One region of the Peribacillus sp. NPDC058075 genome, then DNA from elsewhere that is predicted to be linked to it. Evidence: predicted binding sites of a transcription regulator. Region 1 holds the regulator's gene; each other region holds the start of a gene.

Region 1 (3,644 bases):
AACCTCCTCATATTCTCTTGATAATTTGTTACATGATTATTAGCACTCTTCATCATCGAGTGCTAACACATTTATAATATTAAATAAACCGAGCCTTTTTTGCAAGTATCTTATTGAAAATTTTTTATTAATTTCTGATAAATTACGGGTAAACTACTTTAGCATAATGATTTCCTTAACAAAGTTTTTTAAATGTTTCGTTAGGGGTACCTTTAAGTGGTGTTCTGCCTCAATTTTTGATACCATTTTGAAGTATGCGTTTATAGCTTGTCCCCATAACAGGAACGTTTCGAGCGGAATGGGTGACTATAAAAGGAGTTTTCATTTTTGAAAAAAGAATATTGGTTCGTCATCATCACTTATATTGCCATGCAATTATCCAGTATTGTTGGGGTACCCATTTTCATGCTGATCGGGTCTTATACCGGAATGCCGGCTGATGAACTCCAAGTGAAATCTGCAGCATACTGGATAGTTTTCAGTTTTCTCGTTGCTTTATTCTTGATTCTTTTTTTAATGAGAAGAGTTATGAGGGAAAATTTAGACACGAGAAATCAAACATCTGTTTCCATATCCATCTTATGGGCAATTGCAGGAGTGTTCATGGCTCTTTTTGCGCAAAGCCTTGCCGGAAGCATTGAACAGATGCTTGGGGTGGAATCTGAATCTGAAAATACGCAGCAACTCATTTCACTCATTTACAAAGTCCCCATGGTCATTTTCGTCACTTCAGTAATTGGACCTATATTGGAAGAATTAATTTTCCGGAAGATCATTTTCGGATCACTTCATAAACGCTTTAACTTCTTTATTTCAGCTTTAATCAGCTCAGTTATTTTCGGCTTGGCGCATGGTGAATTTGAACATCTTCTTTTATATACGGCAATGGGCTTCACTTTTGCTTTCCTTTATGCAAAAACAGGACGCATTCTCGTATCAATGAGCGCTCATATTGCGATGAATACACTTGTCATCATCCTTCAAGTGGTATATCGGGAGGATATAGAGAAGATGATAGATACTGCACAGGCCTTCATCGGAGGTTTATTATGAAACGTCAATCACCCTTATTCATGGGCATCATCTATGCGGGCTTAGGAGCCCTTTTTACCGCTATCGCGATTCAAACCGTCAATTCTTCTGGATGGGGACTCTTCGCCTACATACTTGTCCTCATTGCGACTCTTGACTTTGGATCGGGCTTACGCATGATTATGCTGCACTTTAAGATTAAAGCCGCACAAAAAAATAAGAAAAAATAAAAAAACGCAGCAGCATTTCAGACTGTAGACAATTTCGATTAAAATTGAGTCTACAGTTTTTTTTATTTAATAAATGTTCCAGTTGCTTGAAGATCGCTCCCTTTCCGCCGACTGTCTGCCAAGCCGCATCAAAGCAAGCGTATGTGGGGGCTCGGCTAGCCAGTTTTTCGGCAGGAGTGACGCAAATTTCTTCAATCCATTGAGCAATTTTATAAAACTGTAAAAAACCATGAAGAATAATCTATCCTAAACATCGTCCTAGGTTAGAACAACCTAAAAAAATCTAGTTGATTGTAACGGAAGGTGCGAGACTCCTGCGGGAAAAGCGAGTCCAAGGGAGACCCCACAGGCGCAAGAGCGCCGAGGAGGCTCCCGGACCGCCCGCGGAAAGCGTGTGCCTGGAGTGGAAATTAACGTTTAAATTGTACCTCAAAGGTTAAAAACATGAAGGATAATCAAAGTTGGTTTTAAAATCTAAGTTCGGGATGAGCCCCCCTTTAGTGTACAAACTGAAAAGCTGCAACAAAAAAACGCTGCAATGATGCAGCGTTTTTTTCATTCCTCCAATGCGGCTTCTTCCACTATTGGGTAATGTTTCAGGAAGTAGATGAGCGACTGAAGCTCCACGGCCAGGTCAATATGGTGGACCCTAATGGATGGAGGCACGGTCAGCCGTGCAGGTGTAAAATTCAATATCCCTTTTATATCAGCTTTGACTAGACGATCGGTTATCGTCTGGGCTACCTGTGCAGGCACGGTCAATATAGCCGCAGTAATATTATTTTCCTGCAATAGTGTATCGATTTGATCCATATGATAGATGGGCACATCAGCTATTCGCTTGCCGACCTTTTCTTCAGAAACTTCGAAAGCCATTTCAATTTTTGTATTATTATTTTTCATGAAATTGTAATTTAAAAAAGCGGTTCCTAAATTTCCTACCCCGATTAAAGCGACTTTGGTCAATTCATCTTGATCTAGTGTTTTTCTAAAGAAGGATAATAAATAATTGACATTGTAGCCGTAACCTTTTTTCCCAAGCGCGCCAAAGTAGGAAAAATCACGGCGTATGGTGGCAGAATCCACTTTTACAGCTTCGCTTAGCTCTGCCGAGGAAACTCTTTGTTTGCCTGAGGAATGTAAGTTCTTTAAAAATCGATAATACAATGGCAACCTTTTGGCTGTTGCCTGCGGTATCTTTGGGTCATGGTTCATTGTTCTTCCCCGCCTTCACACATGCTTTTCAACTTAATTCTCTATCTGTTTGTTTTACTTGTCTTTTAAAATCGTTACTGGAAACTCCGCCTGTTTTCTCCACTAAGAATGTAGGCCCAATCACCATTCCCTTATCAATGGCCTTACACATGTCATAAACAGTCAAGGCCGTCACGGATGCAGCTGTTAACGCTTCCATTTCCACACCTGTATTCCCTTTTGTCTTAGCTTGCGTTTCAATCCTAAGCCTGTATCCTTGTTCTTCTTTTTCCCACTCAAAGGCTATATTGACCCCTTGCAGAGCAATGGGATGGCACATCGGAATGATATTGGATGTATTTTTGCTGGCCATTATTCCTGCAACCTGTGCAACAGCCAGTACATCACCTTTTTTCATTTTCTGGTTCGTGACCAATTCATATATTTCATCATTCAATAAAATGCTCGATTGAGCTACTGCCGTCCGGGTTGTTTCTGGCTTAGCACTCACATCGACCATTTTGGCCCTGCCCTGTTCATTAAAATGCGTTAAGTCTCCCATTTAAGTAACCCCTCCTAAATCATACACTATTATTCCACTTTATGTAACAGCTTTTGTTTTACCATGGAACCAAGCTGTTGCCGATAATCACTAAAATACGTTACACTATCTATAATCAATTGAGGTGAAATCTATGATTTTATTACAAATCAATCAACTATCGAAATATTATGGAGCTGAACTTATTTTATCAAATATGAAGCTCGAAGTTCAAAATAAAGATCGAATTGCACTTGTCGGCCGAAATGGCGCCGGCAAATCCACTCTGCTAAAAATCATAGCCGGGCAGCTTTCCCATGATGGCGGTGAAATTATCAAACCAAAAGGCGTCACAATCGGCTATATGGCCCAGGATACGGGATTGGAATCTGAACTGACGATTTGGGATGAGATGCTGACCGTTTTCACGGACCTTATAGAGCAGGAAAAGGAACTGCGTCGCCTTGAGGCTGATATGGCCAGACCTGACATCTTTGAAAACGAAACGATTTACCAAAAAGTGCTGAATGAATACGACACTTTGATGGTGGCATTCAAAGAGAAGGGCGGTTATCAATATGAAGCGGATATTCGTTCCGTATTGCATGGGCTTCAGTTTGCTGACTTTGACTATTCTACCCCAATTT
Region 2 (3,644 bases), on a different contig from region 1:
GGTGAATGAACCGATTGTCGTCACGGACAATATCATTACATCCTACAACCCTTCCACAGCATTCGATGTTGCCTTTACGCTCTTGGAAATGCTCACTTCAAAAGATAATTGTAAACATGTGAAGGAATTGATGGGTTTCCATTAAGAATGTCTTTGGAACCTATACAAATTCGATGTTAATTTCCGCAGGCAAACGGCGGAAAGGGAGCGGATTTCTGATATCAACTGAACCCTTTTAAAGGAAAATACTGCAGGCAAACTCGTTTTCTACGAGTTCGTCTGCAGTCTAAGGTTCCTAATGGTTTTCACGTTACTTCCAATATGCTAATGAACGGGTTTTCATGGATTCACGGAACTGTTTTGTTGATTCTGGCAGTACTTTATTCGTTGCATAATCGATGATGACACCATACCGGCGAATGACATCGAGACTATCCAGCTCGCCCTTGGCGAATTTATCTTCCACGCTTTGTATGTTTTCCTCAAGCCATTGTTTGCGGTTGTTTCTGATATAAGACCTAGCTTGTTTCGTTGCTTCCAGATCTATTTCGAATAAATCGAGATCTTTATCGATTTCCTTGATCACGACTCCATAATCTTTTTTAGCTCGCTCAATTGAAACATACTCATCGATAACATCTTCCAAAACAGCTTCGGGACTTCTTTCAAGCGGATCTCCCAGTCCCCCGCCCCCAGCGGATGGACGCACAAAGGAATCTCCTTGCTGCACTTTTACATTTGAGAAAATCGCACCTAAATATCGTTCGTCTTCCTTGCCCGGATTCAGCCAGCCGCTGGATATTCTTAGGCCAAAAACGGAACAAGATGATGATGAAATAAAAAAAACCAGTCATATCAATAAGAAATAATTGATATAACTGGTTTTTGATCTAGGTTTAGCTTCGCTGGACGGCGAAGTCTATTAGATTCGTCAGTTATTTATAGATTCATCTTTTAAGTCACCGAGTTCATTTTAGGCGATGTCAGAGTAGAATTTCTAGAAAAAACTACCTGTTTACACCATGGCTATATACTTTATCTTACGTCAATTCATGATAAAGTCAAGGTATTTTTGGAATATTTAAATAACTATAGTTTGAGAATTAAGAGTGGGATTTATTACAAAAATAAGTAAGCATAACTGTTTCGCTATGCTTACACAATCATATTATTTATCAGGTGTTTCCGATGTGCCTTCCTCACTGTTTTTGAGGTAAACTTCAGAAATTCCATTCATACCTTCTGATAGTTGTGCTTTGGTATAATCCATACTGCCAACCAGTTTATGAAGCTTATTATCATTATTCTCTTCTGTAAGTTTAGATTCTGAATCAGTCACATTTTTTCACCTCCATCATTTAGGATGGCAAATCAAGATGGAAATATGTATGACAGGCTTCGATGTCGATGTTAGACACCCTCTTACATTTCACTTTAGGTAAATAATGGAATACTACGTTGGGATCTGTACTTCAAATAAGCAGGAAAAGATTATTTTATGAATCTTTTTTAAAAAATCAGCTGTTTTCAAGCCACTAAAGGGATATACTATAGGATAGCATTTATTACATTTTTGTTAGTATTTTTTCTTGTCACACATTGTGTAATATTTTACAAGTTTTTCTATTTACATCTACAAAATGCTTATTGCAAAGGAGAATTGGATATGTCAGAAACGATTACCCAATCACAAACTGAACAACTTAATGCCCGCCAAAAACAATTAGATGTACTGGACCAATTATTAAAGCCTGAGGTTCAGGAATCATTGAACACTTTAGTTGAGCAGTTACCAAAACTGACTGAGTTAGTGAATATTTTAACAAAGTCATATGATTTCGCTCAATCGGTTGCGACTGACGATGTCTTGAAAAATGATACGGTCAGTGCCATTTCGGAAATCGCGACACCTGTAGTCCATTCAGTGAAAGGGCTTGCGGCTAATGCCATCGAAGCTAAGGATCGTGCTGAAGAGAATACTGACGTAATCGGTCTTTTTGGTCTGTTAAGAATGATGAAAGACCCGCAAGCACAAAAGCTTTTCCGTTTCGCCCAAGCTTTTCTTGAAGTCTCTTCAGAACGTAAAAACGAAAAATAATTTGATAAATTTCAATCAGTAAGGACGGGGGATTAACTATGTCAAAACAAATCGTCATCTTAGGTGCGGGTTACGCTGGATTGCTATCTGCCTTATCCGTACGTGAATATTACAAAAGAGATGAAGTGCAGGTTACCGTGGTGAACCAATTTCCAACTCACCAAATCATCACCGAATTGCACCGTCTTGCAGGCGGATCCATTTCCGAACAAGCCGTTTCCATTCCGTTGGAAAAGCTTTTCAAAGGAAAAGATATCGACCTTGTCATTTCCAAAGTGGAGTCTTTCTCAGTCGATAACAAAGAAGTGAAACTTGCCAATGGTTCCACTTTATCTTATGATGCCCTGGTTGTTGCTTTGGGAAGCCAAACAGGATTCTTCGGCATTCCGGGACTTGAAGAAAACAGCATGGTGTTGAAATCCGTAAAAGATGCAAACCATATTTACAAACATATCGAAGATCGCATTCGTGAATATGCACAAACTAAAAATGAAGCGGACGCAACCATCGTAATCGGCGGCGGCGGATTGACGGGCGTCGAGTTAATCGGTGAAATTGTGGATCACTTCCCTAAAATCGCCAAAAAATTCGGAGTAGATTTCAAGGACTTGAAAATCAAGCTAGTGGAAGCTGGTCCAAAAATCCTTCCAGTCCTGCCTGATCACTTGATCGAACGTGCCATGACAAGCTTGGAAGCACGCGGCGTTGAATTCTTGACAGGCCTTCCTGTAACGGGTGTTAAAGGAAATCAAATCGAATTGAAAGATGGACAAACGATCACAGCCAATACCCTTGTTTGGACAGGCGGAGTTGCAGCCCTTCCTATCGTTGGCGAATCCGGACTTGAAGTCGATCGTGGCAAAGCAGCCGTTAATGAGTACCTGCAATCGAAATCACATAATGACGTATTCGTTGTCGGTGATAGTGCCCTTGCTTTCCCTCCAGAAGGCGGCCGTCCTTACGCACCAACCGCCCAAAACGCATGGCAAATGGGTGAGCTTGTTGGATACAACCTATATGCAGCCTTTGAAGGCAAGAAACTTGAAGAATTCTCACCTGTAAACTCAGGTACACTTGCGAGCCTTGGCCGTAAGGATGCGGTGGCAACGGTTGGGGCCAATAACACGTCCCTTAAAGGCCTTCCGGCTACATTGATGAAAGAAGCAAGTAATGTTCGCTATCTATCACACATCAAAGCCCTATTCAGCTTGGCTTATTAATTTATTGTAGTATGTGACATGTATGCATTGACATGTCCGCGGAAAAAGCCCTTTATTCCCGTTTTTCACTGGGATAAAGGTCTTTTTTTGATTAATGAAGCAAAAAAAAAGGCGGGCACTCAATGAAGAGAACCCGCCTATATTTCACTCTACATTACTATGCTTGGAATAAGTCAGCTCGTGGCTTATGGACTGGGTTAATGAATAATCCAAGCATACTGCATCACACAAAACATGTACGCACTGATCAAACAATGAGCTTAACGGCTGGATGCTTTTCGTTTCATGTTCCAAGCGATTTTTCGTTGCTGCCGGAATCAACAAGA
Region 3 (3,644 bases), on a different contig from region 1:
TTGCCATCCCTAGTAATGATGTGATTCCAATTGTTACAGAACTGATTAAAAATGGAAAAATCACGCGGCCATATTTAGGAGTCAGCTTGGCCAGTATAGAAGAATTGCCGCAATATTACCTTCAAAATGTTCCAGAAGCTGCAAAATCCGGTGTAATGGTGATGAGTATAGAGGCGGGTTCGGCTGCGGCGAATGGAGGGCTTATGCAACAGGATATCATCGTTGAGATTGATGGAACGAAAATAAATACTGCTGCAGAATTAAGGAAATACTTATATTCAGATAAGAAAATTGGCGATAAAGTAAAGGTTAAAGTATATCGAGGCACTGAAGAGAAAACGGTAACGATGACCTTGCAAAAACGATAGAAGGAGGTAAGGCCCCTGATTATTCATCAGGGGCCTCATTTTTTAGGCAAAAGGGGTTCAAGGTTAATCCAAACATTTTTTGAACTCCCTTTGAATTTTAGGCATTTTTGGAACTTACCATGTCCACATGACCATCATCTTTAAATTAAGGGCAGTGAAATTAAGCATCGCCTGCATCAACAATTTTTAAAGTCTTCTTCAAGTAGTCCAACATATACTCTTTTGTACCAATAAAGATTTAGGCAAAAAGTTTTGTCTAAAAGTTAAAACAAAGATTGGAACGAAAGATGCGAGACACCCGCGGGGAAAGCGAGTGCACTACGTTCCAATCTACGTTTAAATTATACACTCTTCTATTTAATAGGATATAAAAGGCTAATACCAGAAAAAAAGATAGTGTTTTTGCACTGTTTTTGCAGTTTTTTCAAATAGTCTTTAATGCCTAAAAGTGAATGGTGGCGCCTTCTATTTGTCAAGGTTTTCATCGTGGATATGTTAAAAAATAGAAAAGATTTGACAAATTTGTGAAATGTCATAAAATAGAAAGAAAGGGGATGAAATTATGGAAACTAATCAGAAGATGTTAGATGCAGTGAAATGGGTATCAGGCACAGGTTGTGTAATCGGAATTATTATTTTTGCTTTAAGTTTCTTTGTAAGCGATTACAATAAGGATTATATATTTACCGCTGTTGGAATCGCCATCACATTAAGCGCAGCTGCCATTTTTCTAGTTGGTATATTTTTTGTCCTGACAGAAGAAATGGTAATGAATACACATAAAGGCAAAAGAATTGAACCGGAAACGACTAAAATCATAAAAATGAAAACAAAGGCTAAAGCTCCAACAAACAGTACAGAATTCAGTAACTAAAAAGAGGGATATAGCGCAATATACTGTTTTTCTAAACAGAACTAGTTGTTCCTTTGCCTAACTTGCTGAAATTGAATCAACTTGATCTCAATCAATGAATGCGCTTTCATTTTATGGATTGTCAGAATCGAATGACCGATTTGTTACATTTTACTTCAATATAGTATGTATACTGCACTCGTCATGTCCAAACACACGATGTGTTTGGACATCCAAACCAACTGCAGACACGCCCTGAAATTCTCATTTACATTTTAAACTATATCCACGAGAAAAGGACACTTTTAAGAAGTCCTTTTTTTGTGGATTTTTTTCATACAGGTATCAATATGGGGTTATAGGTCAGTGGGTTTTGCTAAAGGAGGATTTGATAGAAACCTGAATGACTTCTACCACGACTATTGCTACACGGCTGTTTAAAAATACTGACAGGGCATAAGGATTTGTGAGAGAACCCAATACCATTTCAAACTCGTTGTTTCCTTATATATATATAATATTGACCTGCGTTGGATCATAAGGGGATTGAAGCATGGATACAACATCGTGTCCAATGTGTCTGCCATTTACCAACCTCCATGGCCGAGTGAAAAAAATCCATTTTACATCATGTTTTCTAACGAATAGATACCTAATTAACAGGATAGGTAATATAATTCATAATCTTTATAAGTCTTAGGTCAATAAACGCGGTGAATATAATGTGAAAATTTCATTTCATTATATTAGAGTAATATTAAACGGAAAGTGGCCGAACTGTCAGCAATCCTGTACTAATAAGTGAATTTTCCAGAGGTAATATATTAAACAATTATTATATTTCATTTGCTGAAGATTTTCGAACATTTCTGTTCATTTACCATCTTCTTACTGCTCTTTATTGAACTTTATGTGACAGATGTCACTTTATATTGTCTTTTTTTACACTTGGGATTAATATTGGTATGTCGGGTTTGTGAACATGGTAACACTTTGTCCGAATAATTACCAATTGGAATTTTATTATGTAAGAAAGGGGTAGTACTATGAAAATAAAATGGGCTCTATTAACTATACTTTTTACAATTGCCACTGTGCTAACCGGTTGCGATAACCCATTAATGGTCTTGGACCCTAAAGGGCCAGTAGCTGCAACACAAGCAGATGTTATTATGATTTCGATATGGACAATGGCCTTTGTCGTCCTTGTCGTTATGGTACTGTATATCTTCATGATAATGAAATATCGTGCTTCCAAACAGCGTGATGATTATGAACCACCTCATATTGAAGGAAGTAAGGTTCTTGAAATAATTTGGGTTGCGATCCCAATTTTAATCGTCGCATTCCTATCCGTTGTTACTGTTAAAACAACAAATGAAGTTGAGGCAACACCTAAAGGGTACGGAGATCAAGAACCTTTAGTGATTTACGCTTCATCTTCCAACTGGAAGTGGCATTTTAGTTATCCGGAAGAAGATATCGAAACGGTCAACTATCTGTTTATACCGACTAACCGACCAATCGAATTTAAACTTTACTCATTCGGTCCAATCTCAAGTTTCTGGATTCCACAACTTGGAGGACAAAAATACGCGATGTCGGACATGGTAAATACGTTGCACTTAGCAGCTGATGTACCAGGTGAGTATATGGGTCGAAATTCTAACTTCAGTGGTTCAGGTTTTGCTCAGCAAACGTTCAACGTTAATGTACTGTCTGCAAAAGAATACGATAAGTGGGTAGATGAAATTAAAGCTACTGCTAAACCGATTACTGAGAAAAAATTCAAAGAATTATTAAAACCTGGTCATGTGGGACAATCCACTTACACTGGAACTCACTTAGAGTTTTCACCAGCTCCTGAAGGGGAAAATGCTGGTCATGACCATGGATCTTCCGATACGGAAGAAAATGATTCCAAGGATTCACACGAGGAACATTCTGAACACAGCAACATGAATCATGATAACTAAGAATTAATTTCGTTCGATAAAACAACTAGGTTTACAAGATAAGGAATATTTTCCTGAAAGGAGTCACAAAAGTATGGATTACTTTGATCGATTTGCCGTACCTCATCCAAGTCCTGCGATTTATGCATCCATGATTGCCATTGGTTTAACCATGATTGCGGTTGTTGCCGGAATTACCTATTTTAAAAAATGGGGTTACTTATGGCGTGAGTGGTTAACAACGGTTGACCATAAACGTATTGGTATCATGTACATCTTGGCAGCACTGCTTATGCTTTTCCGCGGTGGCGTCGATGCTCTTATGATGCGTGCTCAAACGGCTATTCCAGATAACGGTCTTTTGGATGGACAGCATTATAATGAGGTATTTACAACACACGGGGTCGTCATGATCCTGTTCATGGCTATGCCATTTATCATTGGGTTAATGAACATTGTTACACCATT

The links. Region 1 encodes Rex, which represses fermentation and respiration genes when NADH is low (regulators of the CRP and FNR family bind a similar motif). Its sites were predicted from a motif close to TTGTGAAATATTTCACAA; they were not measured.
Region 2: the regulator Rex is predicted to act here: its motif matches at 1,600-1,617, upstream of ACFVS1_RS17430 (helical membrane plugin domain-containing protein).
Region 3: the regulator Rex is predicted to act here: its motif matches at 2,132-2,149, upstream of qoxA (cytochrome aa3 quinol oxidase subunit II).

What each region holds. Positions count from the first base shown of each region.
Region 1 is NZ_JBHVSL010000008.1:4,924-8,567, reverse strand. It holds gene ACFVS1_RS25300 (CPBP family intramembrane glutamic endopeptidase) at 328-1,053, shown strand; gene ACFVS1_RS25295 (YdiK family protein) at 1,050-1,262, shown strand; gene ACFVS1_RS25290 (redox-sensing transcriptional repressor Rex) at 1,818-2,477, opposite strand; gene moaC (cyclic pyranopterin monophosphate synthase MoaC) at 2,506-3,018, opposite strand; gene ACFVS1_RS25280 (ABC-F family ATP-binding cassette domain-containing protein) at 3,152-3,644, shown strand, end outside.
Region 2 is NZ_JBHVSL010000001.1:3,517,095-3,520,738, forward strand. It holds gene ACFVS1_RS17415 (DJ-1/PfpI family protein) at 1-145, shown strand, start outside; gene ACFVS1_RS17420 (hypothetical protein) at 311-709, opposite strand; gene ACFVS1_RS17425 (hypothetical protein) at 1,169-1,339, opposite strand; gene ACFVS1_RS17430 (helical membrane plugin domain-containing protein) at 1,667-2,098, shown strand; gene ACFVS1_RS17435 (NAD(P)/FAD-dependent oxidoreductase) at 2,137-3,318, shown strand; gene hxlB (6-phospho-3-hexuloisomerase) at 3,463-3,644, opposite strand, start outside.
Region 3 is NZ_JBHVSL010000003.1:254,161-257,804, reverse strand. It holds gene ACFVS1_RS21985 (S1C family serine protease) at 1-368, shown strand, start outside; gene ACFVS1_RS21980 (hypothetical protein) at 931-1,242, shown strand; gene qoxA (cytochrome aa3 quinol oxidase subunit II) at 2,268-3,197, shown strand; gene qoxB (cytochrome aa3 quinol oxidase subunit I) at 3,271-3,644, shown strand, end outside.